One region of the Candidatus Clostridium stratigraminis genome, then DNA from elsewhere that is predicted to be linked to it. Evidence: riboswitches for the same ligand, from Rfam matches in the RefSeq annotation. Region 1 holds a riboswitch; the other holds the start of a gene.
What was found. Region 1 has a riboswitch for FMN ahead of ACJDUG_RS04200 (ECF transporter S component). Riboswitches for the same ligand answer to the same signal wherever they lie in the genome.
Positions count from the first base shown of each region.

Region 2: it holds a riboswitch for FMN, as region 1 does, so the genes downstream of both, ribD (bifunctional diaminohydroxyphosphoribosylaminopyrimidine deaminase/5-amino-6-(5-phosphoribosylamino)uracil reductase RibD) here and ACJDUG_RS04200 (ECF transporter S component) in region 1, are expected to answer to the same signal.

Region 1 is NZ_JBJHZZ010000001.1:849,689-857,640, reverse strand. It holds gene fdrA (acyl-CoA synthetase FdrA) at 1-30, opposite strand, end outside; gene ACJDUG_RS04210 (oxamate carbamoyltransferase subunit AllH family protein) at 14-988, opposite strand; gene ACJDUG_RS04205 (PucR family transcriptional regulator) at 1,174-2,859, shown strand; FMN riboswitch at 2,943-3,067, shown strand; gene ACJDUG_RS04200 (ECF transporter S component) at 3,167-3,757, shown strand; gene ACJDUG_RS04195 (MerR family transcriptional regulator) at 3,811-4,572, opposite strand; partial or broken gene ACJDUG_RS04190 (glutaredoxin family protein) at 4,855-5,145, shown strand; gene ACJDUG_RS04185 (GNAT family N-acetyltransferase) at 5,251-5,817, opposite strand; gene ACJDUG_RS04180 (GNAT family N-acetyltransferase) at 5,832-6,233, opposite strand; gene ACJDUG_RS04175 (Nif3-like dinuclear metal center hexameric protein) at 6,304-7,149, opposite strand; gene ACJDUG_RS04170 (hypothetical protein) at 7,202-7,708, opposite strand; gene ACJDUG_RS04165 (hypothetical protein) at 7,759-7,952, opposite strand, start outside.
Region 2 is NZ_JBJHZZ010000005.1:30,981-38,932, reverse strand. It holds gene ACJDUG_RS09465 (hypothetical protein) at 1-99, opposite strand, end outside; gene ACJDUG_RS09460 (polysaccharide deacetylase family protein) at 284-1,051, shown strand; gene ribH (6,7-dimethyl-8-ribityllumazine synthase) at 1,144-1,605, opposite strand; gene ACJDUG_RS09450 (bifunctional 3,4-dihydroxy-2-butanone-4-phosphate synthase/GTP cyclohydrolase II) at 1,737-2,945, opposite strand; gene ribE (riboflavin synthase) at 3,066-3,716, opposite strand; gene ribD (bifunctional diaminohydroxyphosphoribosylaminopyrimidine deaminase/5-amino-6-(5-phosphoribosylamino)uracil reductase RibD) at 3,802-4,893, opposite strand; FMN riboswitch at 5,081-5,194, opposite strand; gene ACJDUG_RS09435 (nitroreductase family protein) at 5,295-5,861, opposite strand; gene ACJDUG_RS09430 (hypothetical protein) at 6,125-7,174, shown strand; gene rsiV (anti-sigma-V factor RsiV) at 7,364-7,952, opposite strand, start outside.

The DNA of each region.
Region 1 (7,952 bases):
ATTTTTTCGTGTTTCAATGCATAGCATCATTTAGCCAAAACCTCCTATACCTTAAATTAGTCATTATTCTGCACCCTGTGTATACACCAAGTGCTGTATCAGTTCCAGATGTTTCTCCAAAACCAATGGTATTAATTAAAGCTTTAATTACTTTTTCCCCTTCTATTTCATGTAAAATTGAATGCAATAATTGTCTTACAGCTTCATTGCTCCTTCCAAGACTTGAATGTTTCAGCATTTCCGCGCTTACCTTAGTTGTTTTTTTAAGCCCACTTTTTATTAGCTCCATATTAAATGTGTAAATAGCTGCAATATTTAACTTATAATAATCACCTAAATATACAAAAGAAATCATCATACCACATATAAAATCATCCATTGACGGTGTAAGGCCTGTACCAAAACCTATAACTTTATCTGCTGCATTAGATATTTTTTCTATATCAAATGCTGCTGTTATATTCATGAAATTAATAAATCTATTTCTTATAAAGTTAAAATTAGCATCAATATGATTAATGGGAAATGTCATCAAATTTAGTTCTGGCATTTCACTAACTAAAATATTTATTAGCGGCCCTATGCCATAAAGGTTACCTTTTGTTATTATTGCATTTTCTACAACTACTAGATTATCTAATATATTCTTCTCAGCCAGAGCAGAAGGTTTTAGTTCTGCTTCTGAACCCCATAGTTTTACATTTTGTAAATTTATATAAATATTTCCCTTAGAAGAAATGATACCGTTTACATTTATCTCCATCTTTAAGTCTTGCTTAAACCCTATGTTAATAAAGTTTGTTTGAACTTCAGCATCAACAGTTAAGCTCATGGGACCCATATATTTATCTTTGCTTAATATTGTTATAAATTTATCATTCAGCGCTATATTACAGGCATTTTTAAATACGGAATGGATTTGTCCTTCTAAATTCTTTTGCCCTGTAATATAATTCATTAAATCCTTACATATATAAATAGCTCTCAAAGTAAACCATTCCTTTATTAAGATTCTATTACTTAAATTCTATATTTATTTTTCTTTACCTTTGTTGTAATATTCTAAATATTTAATAAATTAATTGTTGATTGTTTACAAGAATCAAGGTAAAATGTGGTATATGAGCCTTTTTAAGGGCGCTACTTTATTGTTAATTTTATAGGGGGTATATCATGTTCAGCTATTTAGGAATATCTATTGAAAATCTTTTAAACCTAGACATTCTTAAAGGTTCAAAGATTTTGGCAGGCAGGTCAGGCTCATCAAAGAGAATAACAAAGGTAAATGTTATGGAAGTTCCTGATATAATTGAATGGGTAAGCGATGGCGAACTCCTTATTACTACTGCTTATTCAATAAAGGATAATATAAATGTGCTGCTTGATATAATTCCAAAGTTAAAAGAAAAAGGTGTTGTAGGTCTTGGCATTAAGGTAGGAAGATATGTTAGAGAGCTGCCCTCAAATATAATAGAATTAGCTGATAAGTTAGAATTTCCTATAATTGAACTTCCCTTTTGTGTTTCTCATACTGATTTAATCTCTGTAATCCTCACTGAAGTTATAAACAATCAAATGAATATGCTAATTAATATAGAAGAATTCAGTAGAGAAATAATGGACATTATGACAAAGGGGGGTGGTCTTAAGGAAATAGGTAAAAAGCTTTATGAGAACATCGGTAATTCGCTAGCTATCTATGAAAGTATGCAGGACAGTACAGAAATTTTCTGTGAAGATCTAACTCATATAAGTATTATAGAAAAGATAATTTATAATTATATAAGCACAAAAAATTCAACTTTCCATGAGGAAGGCGGTAAGAATTATGACCTAAGCCGAGATAATTTTAATGGTAAATATACCGAACGCAGAACTATACCTATTGTTATAGATAATGTTGATTACGGCTTTATTTTTATATGGCTTGATAATAGAGTCTTGTCACCAATTGATAACATGCTTATTGAATCCTATGTACATATTATAGCCTTAGAATTTGTAAAAAGGCTATCTTTGTATAACATGGAAAGTAATTATAAGCTTGAATTCTTTGATAATCTTTTAAGTAGTAATAAAAGTAATCAAGCAATTGCCTTGGAAAAGGCAAAAAACTTTAATTTCAATAAAGAACTTAAATATGCATTGATTATAATTTCACTAAAAGATATATATAAACAAATAAAACACACTGAAAATAATATGAATTTAATACAAGATAGTATTAACAGTTTAATGTTTATTATAAACAGAAAAATTAAACACCAAAATGCAAGCATAATTTATGTAGATAAAAGTGATAGAATTTTAATATTATTCGGCTGTGAAAATTCAAAAGGTGATACAGTAATAAAAAATGAAGTTCTGTGTTTTTGTTCAGATATTCTTAAAGAAGCTCAGAAAAGATTTAATAAAAACCAGCTTATTATGGGCATAGGCCGTGCTTATAAAGGAGTTACTGAGCTTTATAAAAGTCATGAGCAGGCTAAATTAATTGTAGAAAATTTAAGCAAAAGCAAATCTGGTAATATTATACATTACGATGATTTAGGCATCTATCGAATACTTTCTTATGATGGTCTTCAAAATGAACTTATGGAATTCTGCATAGATAATATAAAGCCCCTTATTGATTATGACAAGGATAATAAAACAGAGCTTATAAAAACCTTAAAAATTTATTTTGAATGTAATGGAAATATGAAAAAAATCTCTGAAAAGATGTACATGCACTATAACACTATTATATATCGATTACAGAAGATTAGAGAAATAACAGGCGTTAATATTGATGATTCTGACAGCAGGCTAAATCTTGAAATTGCCTTAAAAGCAATAGAAGTGCTGAAAATGAATTAACAAACTTTATTAATAAAGTTTTTTTAATGTTACCTTGTTAAATTATTATTTATGGTGTATAATTTAATTGTAAAAGTTAATATGATTATCTTCAGGGCAGGGTGACCATATATTGGGATTCCCTACCGGCGGTATAGCCCGCGAGCCTTATGGCAGATTCGGTGTAACTCCGAGGCCGACAGTAAAGTCTGGATGAAAGAAGATGTGTATTAGATTTGATTAGTTTGCCCTGACTTTTTGTCAGGGCTTTTAATTTTCTAAAGCATTTGTACAAACTCCCTTGAAGATCTTCTAAAGGAGGATATTTATGAAAAATAACAAATTAAACAAGCTTATTAAAATTTCCCTACTAGGTTGTATCGCATTTATTCTTATGTATATTGAAATTCCATTGCCAATATTCCCAAGCTTCTTAAGAATTGATATTGGTGATTTACCTGCTCTTCTGGGGGCCTTTGCCTTCGGACCAATGGCTGGTGTATTAGTTGAATTAATTAAAAATATACTTTATGCAATATTCAAAGGAAATACTGCACTAATAGGTGAATCAGCAAACTTTATAATTGGATCTGTACTTGTCATTACAACAGGAATAATATATAAGAAGAAAAAGACTAAAAAAGGAGCTCTTTTAGGTTTACTCGCAGGCGGAATTGCAATGACCTTAGCCGGCGCTGTGCTTAACTACTACGTACTATTACCATTATATGAAACAGTTTTAGGCTTTAAGATTTCTGCTGTTGTTGGTATGGGAGCCGCAATAAACCATAATGTTAAAGACCTAAATTCCTTTATTATTTGGATTATTGTTCCTTATAATATTCTAAAAGTATTTGTTGTTTCAATTGTAACCTTGGCTGTATACAAGAGTGTATCTCCTATATTGCATGAAAGATAAAAATAAGGACCGCAATGATAAAATACCTAGTCTTTATCATTACGGCCCTTTTCTTATTTAATTCCAGTATAAATCAGTATTGCATCTTTTAGAAATTCTGCTGTTCCTGGCTGCTCTTTATCATAATAAGAAGTAAATCTTTCATCAGCAACATACATTTGTGCTAGGCCTGCATGTGCTTCCTTACTATAATTGTCCCAGTAAAAGCTAACCCACTGACGATGTAAGTCTGCTGCCTTTTGAGCAAGTTCTGAAGCTGGATTACCTGCCGTAAAGGCTTCATTTAAAGTTTTCATAACTTCCTTTTCTAAATTTGTGATTTCATTATATTCTTCTTCTGTCATACCCTTAAGTTTTTTATTTGACTTATTAATAGCCTCAACACCATATTTTTCACGTATTTCCTTACCATATTTCTTTTCATTTTCTTCAAGCATATTTTTCTTAAAGCCTTCAAATTTTTCCTTATTTGACATCTCAATTCTCCCCTCTTTTAATTCAATAGTTTTTTCAACATTAGAAATTAGTATATTCAACTGTAGTCTTTTTTCCAGGAGTTTAGACTTGTGTTCTTTAAGTGCTTTTATTCCATCGAAATTAGGTGAAGTAATAATATCTTTAATACTCTCTAAGCTTACACCAAGTTCTCTATAAAAAAGAATTTGCTGCAGCCTGTCAACTTCTTCCTGCCCATAAATGCGATAGCCTGATGAATTGATTCTTGCCGGCTTAAGAATTCCTACTTCATCATAGTATCTCAATGTACGTGTACTTACTCCTGCCATTTTACTTAGTTTTTGCACTGTATATTCCACCGCTAAACCCTCCTGTACTTTTTAATGCCCTAAATGGTTTTAATGCTTTTGCTCCAATATTTTAATGATACAAATAATCATTTAGTGACTTTAATTTTCTTACAAGCTAAATATACACCTTTACGTAACGTAAAAGTCAATAAATATTTTTATTTTTTTTAAAAATCTATAGCAAATAATATAATTAAATCGTAATATATAAATATAGTAATATATCGAGGAGGATTATTTATTATGAAAAACGTTACAATGTTTACATCAAGTACCTGACCTCATTGTTTTACTGCGAAGATGTATCTTCGAGAAAAAGGTATCGATTACCAAGAAAAAAATATTAGTACAGATAAATTAGCCAGAGCTGAGCTCATGAAAAGAGGAATTAGAGGTGTACCAGCTTTTATTATTGGAGATGAAGTAGTTGTTGGATTGGATACTGATAAAATAGAACATTTAATAGATTATGTTGTAATAAACTGTACAAAATGCCCTACAAGGTTAAGAATACCTAAAGGAAAAGGTAATTTAACAGTGACTTGTCCAAATTGTAAAAACGAGTTAAAAACAACAACTTAAAAATTTATCACTAACACTCTTGATGATACTATCAGGACATAAAGAACCTTAAAAACTTTTAGATTCTTTATGTACTGTGTCTACAGAAACTGTGGAATGGGATTTTTATATTATTCCATCCGCGGTTTCTGTTGTTTTCACCATTAATAAGTTAATCCAATATCGTTGAATGATTTCAGAAAAGGTTTCACTATAGACTTCGTTTTCTAATATTCCATTGTTGTTTTGAATAACCTTAGCTGAAGCAATATTTATTTTATCACAGGTAATTAAAACTTTATTTAGATTTAATTCTTTGCATTTTTGCAAACCTAGCTTAAGCATTAAAGTTGCATATCCCTTTCTTCTTTCTGTAGGTCTTATTGAATAACCTATATTTCCGCCCTCATTAAATAGAAATTCATTTAATTTATACCTTATATTAATCATTCCAAGAATTTTATTATCAATTGTTCTAACAAAAAAATATGTATTCGCAGGTACTCTGCCTTCTGGAATTTTAGGTAAGTCCATGTCCTTTTCAATTTTTAGCAGCCATTCATCATAATTATGGTATCGATCTAGCCCTCCAGTTCCATTGATTTCCGAATTATATTCTAGAAATTCTTGTATGTATTCATATGCTTCCTTTTCATACTCCTTAGATGGAATTATTAATCTTACATCAGTCATTTTCTCACCCCAATTTATTTTTGTTTTCTTCTCATACCACAAGATTTTGGCTCTGTATAATCAAATCCAAATTGAGAATATAGCTTATCTGCAGGTTTATTAGCAATTAAGCATACATAAGCATATTCATCAGTATTTTGATTTAAATATGAATCGATTTCTTTCATAATTATTTTTCCAAGGCCTTTACGCTGATATTCTGGATCCACCATAATATCAGAAACAACATAAGTTATTCCATAATCCCCTACAATCCTTCCAAAGGCAATAAGTTTATCCTTGTCCCACAAAGTAACTATAAATAATGAATTTTTTAAAGCAATCTCAACTTTTGATAAATCTTTTGTCCCCATCCCTGTTTTAAGCCTTAAAGAAATATATTCCTCTGCGGTCGGAGCATTATATCTAACTTCCATATCTTTTGACCTCCTTGTAAGTAAATTATTTTAATTTATCTCATTATACTATTCATTATAGCCTCACTTTTTACAGATCCTCATATATTGGTTCCCCTTCAATAAAAGTAGAAGCTAGTCCAAGTTTTTCAAAGTAACTGCAGATCTTCTGGCATGCAAACTTTTCAGTAGAGTAGTGCGTTCCCCCTAAAACATTTATAGAATTTTTTTGCTCAAGTCTATGAACCTCTGAATTATTATTTGTGGCTATACCTGTAATTAGTATACTAACCTTATTTTCAATCATTTCAGAAACAGTATCCTCATTATTTCCACCACCAGCTACTATTGCAATTTTACCATCTTTAATATTAGTATTTCCATATAAATAGAGGCTTGTACTATGACCTAGTACTTTAGAAAACTTATCCTGCAATTCTTCTATGTTTTTGCACTCAGTTTTACCAATTACACCACATAATGCTCCCCGGTATTTAGCAAATGGCTTTTCAATTTCTATTCCTATAGCATCAGCTAAAGTTACACTAGTTGAATACTGGCTGAAGTTATCCAACGGAACGTGCAAATTATATATTGAAATTCTATTTTCTTTAAATTTCTCTAACAATGTCTTTTTCATCTGATAAAATGAATTCGGTGCTCTTCTACTATCCCAAATAGATGGGTGATGCACAAATAACATGGCATTAGTTGTTCCATCATCTATAATTTTTTGCATAATTTCTTCAGTTGGAAATACAGCTGAGTAAACTTTATTAATTTCTTTAGTAAAGTCACAGACAAGTCCCATACTTCTTTCTTTGAAATTAAGACAAAGATATTCTTCTACTTCCCCCATATATCTAGCCCAATCATCCTGCAATTCTTTAAAAATAAAATCTCTTTCTAATTGATTATATAACTCCATTGCTTTCATAAGCCGCCTCCAAATATATTGAATGTTATTCCTCACATAATTGAGTATAATTTTAATTGCTTCCCCAGTAGCTTCTTGCTAACTCTTTTAATTCACCTGTTAGTGGGTTAATAATAAAATATTTTTTCTCATCCTTTAAAGTAACTTCATAATAATATACTCTATTTGAGACAAACAATTGCTTAGGATTATTAATAACAGGAATAGTATCACTAGCATAGGTTAAATCAGTAAACAAATAATTTTCGCTTTGAGCTAAATTCTGCTTAACTATCTCTTTGCCCTTATTATAGGTATAGTTTGGTAAGGTAAAATAGATTACTAAAGGTAAAAAAATTGATATTGCTAATATTATTGTGATTCTTATTTTCAAATAAGGCCTTTCTATTCTAAATAACCACATATAAAAAAGCGGCTGAAGTATCAATGGTATAAAAATGCCAACCTGATAGACTCCTGCATAATTCATTACTATTTTGTACGCAAAATATATTTCAAATAAAGTTATTACAATAATGCCAGTGATTACGACCTTCTTTGTTTTATTATTAATAGACATTACCTAACCCCTTTCTATTAATAGTCCAGCATTAAGAAAACCACATTAGCTTAAGGGCCTGTTCCAGCACTTGTAACTTTCCATCCTTTACTACTATGTTTTAGATAAAAAAATGAAATATTAGAGCTAAACTCCTTGTCTGTTACACCACTTACTATAAATTGCTGACCATAGTTTGTATCTGTAATTTTAGATTCTTCAATTTTAATATTTTGCTTAGAATAATTTAATGATTTTACCTTAC
Region 2 (7,952 bases), on a different contig from region 1:
TGACCCTCTTCCAATTAATTTATAATTTCTTGAAAGTCTTTCCATATCCATAAAAATAACATCTTTAAATTCATCAAAAATGCTGTCCAGATGCTGCATTCTGCGTTACCCCCATATAAATGGATAATAGTAGATGGACTCAATAAACTTAAATTCATCTTCCCTATAATATATGAAAGTAGCTATTAAGAGTGACAATGAGTGATTTTTTATTAGTTTATTTTTGAATAAAGAACTACAAACTTCTAATAATAAGTACATGACATTTGATTAGGAGGCATTGATGAAAATTTATCTAAAATTATTTATATATTTTTTAAGTATGCTTTTTATAGCTTTAATACAACCTCATAATATAAAAAGCTGTGAATTAAATACTTATCGTCCTGTTACTTTTCAAACCACCTATCAAAAGGATGCGGTTGAAGGGAAGAAGGTTATGTATATAACCTTCGATGATGGACCAAGTAATGATGTCACTAATAAAATCTTGGATATTTTAAAAGAGAATAATGTAAAAGCCACCTTTTTTCTTATAGGAAACCAAATTGATGATTGCAAAGATGTAGTACTTAGAATTCAAAGTGAAGGTCACAGCATAGGATTACATACCTACACTCATAAATTTAAGAGAATTTATTCAAATAAAAACGCATTTATAAAGGAAATGTTAAAATGCAATGATAAAATTAAAGAAGTTACTGGGGTTTCCTCCAATATAATCAGATTTCCTGGTGGAAGTCAAAAACATCTTACTAATTCGTTTGTGGAAAAACTTCACAGCTACAATTTTAAAATTTATGATTGGAATATGGAAACCGTTGATGGTTTAAGGCCTAAGGCCTCACCAGATAGATTATACAGGGAAGCTACTAAAGGCAGCGAAGATCTAAGGAATATAATATTACTTTTACATTGTGATTACACTCATAAAAATACCTGCAGGGCATTGCCTAGGATAATTAAATATTATAAGGATAAGGGCTATGAGTTTAAAGCCATAACTGATGATACTCCTGAGCTTTATTTTCCCATAACAAAAAAAAGCTAAAAATAGGTACCGCTCATTTCAAAATGGGTGGTACCTTCTTTATAAATTACATTAATACAATTCTAATTAATTGATAAAACACTTTAATATATTTACATCGATGCCAGTAAATTAGCCATTTCAATAGCTGTAACTGCTGCATCATAACCTTTGTTTCCTGATTTAGTTCCAGCTCTTTCTATTGCTTGTTCAATGGTGTCTGTAGTTAAAACTCCAAAGATAACAGGCACTTCAGTTTCTAATGAAACACTTGCAATACCCTTTGATACTTCATTGGATACAAAATCAAAGTGCGGTGTAGCACCCTTTATTACTGCTCCAAGGCAAATAACTGCGTCATATTTTTTGGATTTAGCCATTTTCTTTGCGGCTAGCGGGATTTCAAAAGCTCCTGGAACCCAAGCTATTTCTATTTCATTTTCCAAAGCACCATGACGTTTTAGGCCATCTAAGGCTCCAGATAAGAGTTTTCCACCAATAAATTCATTAAATCTTCCTACAATTATTCCAAATTTTAAACCTTCTGCTATTAATTTACCTTCATACATTTTCATTTTACTTCCACCTTTCTCTTTTTTAAGTTTATAATTTTTTAATTGGCAAATTAGTACAAGCTTTTGCTTGTTTACATATTTTTAATACTTTTGTCAATTATACAAGTTCTCCATTTTTAAATTAATTATAATTATTTTTTATCAAAATTTAGCATATGTCCCATCTTCTGCTTTTTTGTTTTTAAATAAAATTCATTTCTTTCATTATGATTCATCTGTATTGGAACTCTGTTTGATATTTCTATTCCATAGCCAGTTAAACCAGCTATTTTCTTAGGGTTATTTGTCATTAAATTGATTTCTTTAACTCCAAGATCTACAAGTATTTGAGCTCCTATGCCATAGTCTCTTAAATCTGCTGGAAAGCCTAGGGCTATATTTGCCTCTACAGTGTCCATTCCCTCATCTTGAAGTGCATAAGCCTTAATCTTATTAATAAGACCTATGCCTCTGCCTTCTTGTCTCATGTAAAGTAATATTCCTCTGCCTGCTTCATTTATCTTTTTCAAAGCTGCTGCAAGCTGCTGCCCGCAGTCACATCTTAAGGAACCAAAGGCATCTCCGGTTAAACATTCTGAATGAACTCTAACTAAAACAGGTTTTCCATCTGATACATCACCTTTTACTAAGGCAACATGATGTTCACCATTTAATATATTCTCATAGCCTATCATATTAAATTCCCCATATTTAGTAGGTAATTTTGCTGCTGCAGCTCTTCTTATAAAAACTTCTTTATCCTTACGGTAAGCTATTAAATCAGCAATGGTTATAATTTTTAATTTATGCTCTTTAACATAATCCATAAGCTCTGGTGTTCTTGCCATAGTACCATCTTCATTCATAATTTCACATATTACTCCTGCAGGGTACAAACCAGCAAGTCTTGCTAAGTCTACTGCTGCTTCAGTATGCCCAGCTCTTTTTAATACCCCACCTTCCTTTGCCTCAAGAGGAAATACGTGCCCAGGCTTATTAAAGTCCTTAGCTGTTGAGTTAGAATTTATAACCTTTAAAATCGTAGCTGCCCTTTCATAAGCAGATATTCCAGTGGTACTATCTGCAGCATCAATGGATACAGTAAAAGCAGTTTCATGGGAATCTGTATTGTGATTTACCATTGGCAAGATGTCAAGCTCCCTTAATCTTTTTCCTATAGTAGGCATGCATATAAGTCCTCTTCCATACTTAGCCATATAATTAATAGCCTCTGGAGTAACTTTTTCTGCTGCCATTAATAGGTCCCCTTCATTTTCCCTGTCCTCATCATCAATAACAACTACCATTTTTCCTGCCTTAATATCTTCAATTGCATCTTCAATTGCGTTAAATTTAAACATAAATTTCTCCTCCAATTTTTATTCACTAATATATTATTAGTGCTTTAATCTAGTTTTGAAAAATTTCATCTGAAAACTATCATCAAAAGACCTTTTAAATTCTTCCAATCCAAGCACCCTTTATACAAAGCCATTATCACTAAGAAAATTAAAGTCTATGGTCTTTTTTGCCGGCAATGGTTCTTTATACAATAAAAACTTTTCGATATATTTTCCAACCATATCACACTCTAAATTTACTATGTCACCAGTTTTCTTCTTTATTAGTGTTGTAGCGTCTTTAGTATGCGGAATAATGGAAACTTTGAAGACCTTATCATCTACATATGCAACTGTTAAGCTTACTCCATCAATTGCTATTGAACCCTTTTGCACAATATATTTCAAAATAACTGAAGGTGCCCCAATTGTAAGCCAAATTGCATTGTCTTCTTGTTCAAAAGACTTTATATCTCCAGTGCCATCAATGTGTCCGCTTACCATGTGTCCGCCAAACCTGTCTCCAGCTCTTAATGCCCTCTCGAGATTCACATAAGTTCCCTTAGAAATACTGCTTAAATTGCTCCTTCTCATGGTTTCTGCCATAACATCAACTGTGAATTTATCACTACTATAAGCTGTAACTGTAAGGCATACACCATTAGTAGAAATGCTGTCTCCAAGTTTTACATCTTCTAAAACCTTATATGCCTTAATAGTTATTCGAGCTGACTTTTCTGATTTTATTATGCCTTGAATTTCACCAATCTCTTCCACAATACCCGTAAACATTCATTTCTCACCTCTATCTATTCCTTATTTAGCAAAAATTAATTAATACACTCCTTTTAATATAGCCTCATATTTAATATACCTACTACTTAACATAGCCTTCTATCATTATGTCCTTTCCAAATTGATGAATATCTATGTCCTTAAGCTCTATTGCATCCTTCATAAGTGCTATTCCTTCTCCTCCAACTGGGGTTTTTGCTCCTTCACCTCCAAGGATTTTAGGTGCAATAAATATGTTAACCTTATCTACTATGCCTTCTTCCAGCGCTGTATAGTTTAAATTGCTGCCCCCTTCAAGTAATATACTATCGATTTTTCTTTCTCCAAGAACTTTCATTAGATATCCTAAATCTACCCTATTTTTTTTTATAGGTGTTATTATAGTCTCTGCTCCCTTTTCTTTAATGGCTTCTAACTTCTCTTTATCTGCTTTTTCTGTTACTGCAATTATTGTTTTAGCTTTAGAATTTAAATTAAGCACCTTAGCTTCAAGTGGGATTCTAGCATAAGTGTCTACAATAATTCTTATTGGATCACTACCTTCTTCATCTTCAAGTCTAGTGTTTAACATGGGATCATCTGCAAGCACTGTGCCAATCCCAACCATTATTCCTGCTGCTCTGTGTCTAAGCTTATGAACATACCGTCTAGAAGATTCACCAGTAACCCATTTTGAATCACCTGTGTAAGCTGCTATCTTACCATCTAGTGTCATGGCTGCTTTCATAATGCAGAAAGGCAGCTTTGTAGTTATATATTTTAAAAATATTTCATTTAATTTCCTACCCTCTTCCTCAAGTACTCCCGTTACAACATCAATACCGTTTTCCTTAAGGATTTTTATTCCCTTGCCTGCCACTAAAGGGTTGGGGTCTTTTAAACCAATTATTACTTTCTTGATACCCTTTTCCACAATGGTATTTGCACAGGGAGGAGTATTGCCATAGTGAGAACAAGGTTCTAAGGTAACATATAGTGTGGCACCTTTTACATCATATTTAGCATTTTTAAAAGCATTTACTTCCGCATGGCTGCTTCCATATAATGCGTGATAGCCTTCCCCAATAATCTGTCCATCCTTAACGATAACAGCTCCCACTAAGGGATTGGGATTTGTATAGCCAATGCCCTTTTCTGCAAGTTCTAATGCTCTTTTCATATACTTTATATCCATAAAATTCATCCTTCTTTATAAAATTAGTTATAGATTTTTTATTTCCATTTTTGTAAAGGCATATTCCTAAGTTACAACCAATTTTAAGCAAAATAAAAACCCCGAGAGTTTAATCTCAGGGCATAAAATGCGAGTTAAGCTAATTTCAAACGTATGAATATAACGCAAAAAAATTAGACATCTGCTTTGTAATCTTCTTCCATCCAGACTTTACTGTCGGCTTCGGAATCTAACCGAATCTGCCATAAGGCTCGCGGGCTATACCGCCGGTAGGGAATCAAACCCTGCCCTGAAGATTTATTTAATTTTACAGTTTCATAATATCAAAGTATAAATGTTTTGACAAGTAATAAATTAAATTTTATTCAGCATTTCTTGAAAATCTTACTGTGCAGCCATAACTAAAGTATTATATCATCTAAAGCTCTCTTAGGTACATGATGAACCTTATTTTCATCTCTCCAATATTTAACATCACCAGAAGTTCCCATTTCTTCAAGTACGACCTCTTCCTTTGGAGTCCCTAAAGCTATAATAAGTGCTATTTCATATCTATCTTCTAATTTTAATTCCTCTGATAATTTTTTCTTATTTATATTAAATATAAAACATCCACCTAATCCTTTTTCTATAGCACCAAGAAGTATACTTTGTCCTGAAATGCCTTCATCTTGAGCCATTCCACTGCCAAGAGTCTTGTCCTTAAGCATAACTATATAGGCACTTGGTTTTTCACCTTCTTCAGGGCCATTCCAATCCTTTAAATATCCAGCCCAGCCTAAAGTTGCAAATATTTTTTCATTGGTCTCCTTCGTATTTGAAAGAAAATATTTTAGTACTTGTTTATTGGCACCAGAAGGGCTTAGTCTCGCAAAATCAATTAATTCTCTTAAGGTCTCCAATTCTATTGGCTTATCTTGATAAAACCTTCTATATGATCTGTTTTTTCTTATTAAATCTCCAATCATTCCATCACCTCATTTATTTTATTATTATAAATAAATATTAATGCTAATATACTTGAAAATCAAGTTACCAGTTTTCACTTTCCTATTGCTTGCATAAATAGTAACTAACTTAATTACAATGCTACTTATCCAAACTATTGAGCCGCAAGAACATCCCATGCTACATTAAAATTTATTTAACTAGGTCTTATAGTTCTCAGGTGGCACTATGTAAAAGAATAGCATATATTAAAGTGATGTAATATTTTAAAGGGAGCTTAACTATGTATAAAAAAAACGAAATACCAGACTATGTAGATGTTAATTATCCACTAATTTGCCCCATGATGGATAATGGGTGGTATAGGGCTGAGGATAGGAATATTAAGCCTCCAATCCAGCCAATTCCACAGCCAGCACCTCAGCCTATGCCTCACATGCCACCAATGAAGCACTCAATGCCAGCACCTCAGCCTATGCCTCCGAAGCATGTTGAGCCAATAAAACCACTTCCACCGTTAAAACAAGAAATTACTTTGCAGCCAAAGGTAGAACCAACACAATTTCAATTAAATATTGAGCCTAAAGTGGAACCTCAAAATTTCGGATTAACCATACAGCCAAAAATGGAACCGAATAAAATGGAATTAGACATCGAGCCAAAAATTACCCCAAAAATGGAGCCAAGTAATATGGAACTTAATATAGCACCAAAAATGGGAGCTATAGTTATGGAACCAATAAAAATACAGTTGAAAATAGAGCCTGTAGTACAACCGGCAAATTTGAAGCTAAATGTTGAGCCAGTTGCAAAACCAATGCCTATGCCTATGCCACAGCCACAGCCACAACCGAGGCCACCAATGATGCCTTGTCATCCAATTATGCCTTGCCATCCAATGCACCCATGCCATATGCCTCAAATGCATCATGAGCATCATAAAACAAGCTCTGATTCAATGCATCATGGATGTCATAATTCAAGCTCAGACTCCAAGCACATGCACCACCATCAACCTACGATGATGGATCCTATGATGATGCAGCCTATGATGATGGATCCTATGATGATGCAGCCTATGATGATGGATCCTATGATGATGTGCCCTATGATGATGCATCATGGACATCATAATACAAGCTCTGATTCCAAGCACATGCACCACCATCACCCAATGATGATGCAACCTATGATGATGGACCCTATGATGATGGAATCCATTGGAATGAATCCGATGATGGATCAAATGCCTATGGGCCAGACACCTATGATGCCCCCAATGAATCCAATGATGATGCAGCCTGTGAAAATGAAAGATATTTTTGAAGACTAAAATCAAATCATTTCAAAATATTAATAAATAGTAGAACTCTACAATAAATAAAGAAGGCAAAAAGAGCTTTATACTATTTCTGCCTTCTTTGTTATTTCTGCCTCTTCAGCCTTAATTTTAAAACCTCAGCCGTCATGGAAATTGATATTTTATTTTTATCTTCAAGTCTAATGCAGATTTAACGCTGTTCTATTTAATATATTCATCTCCAACCAGTGTATTTTTAATTAGCTCTGTTGGAATTGTGAATTCTACAATTCCCATAACTCCTGGACCTACTTCATATTTATCAAAGGATATTACTAATTTACCTTCTTGATTTATATAGAAGCTCTGATTTTCTGCTATTTCATTAAAAACTGGGAATACATCCTCCTTGCCATCTATGTGGACCCAATAGGTTTTGCTATCATCGGCTTTCATTTGCTCTATCATCTGTGTTTTAATATAATTACTTATTGTTTTTACATAGCTGTTATCCTTAAATAAGCTGGGTAGTGTTATCAAAACCTCCCTTTGCTTGTCAATGGTGTCATATTTCATTGTTGTTGAGGAAGACGCAGCTGTGTTTACTACATAACGGCCTACTGATAGTATATTCTCATTATCTGTCTTAACAATATAGCCGCTGTCTACACCTAAATGTGCTTCGCTTTTTCCCTTTAACTCTTCTATTTCCTTTGTAAATTCTTCATACAGCTTTTTATTTTCAGCAAGATATTTTTCATTCAAGCTGCTTTCCAGGTCTTTATTTTTTAAACCTTGTATAGCAGGAGTT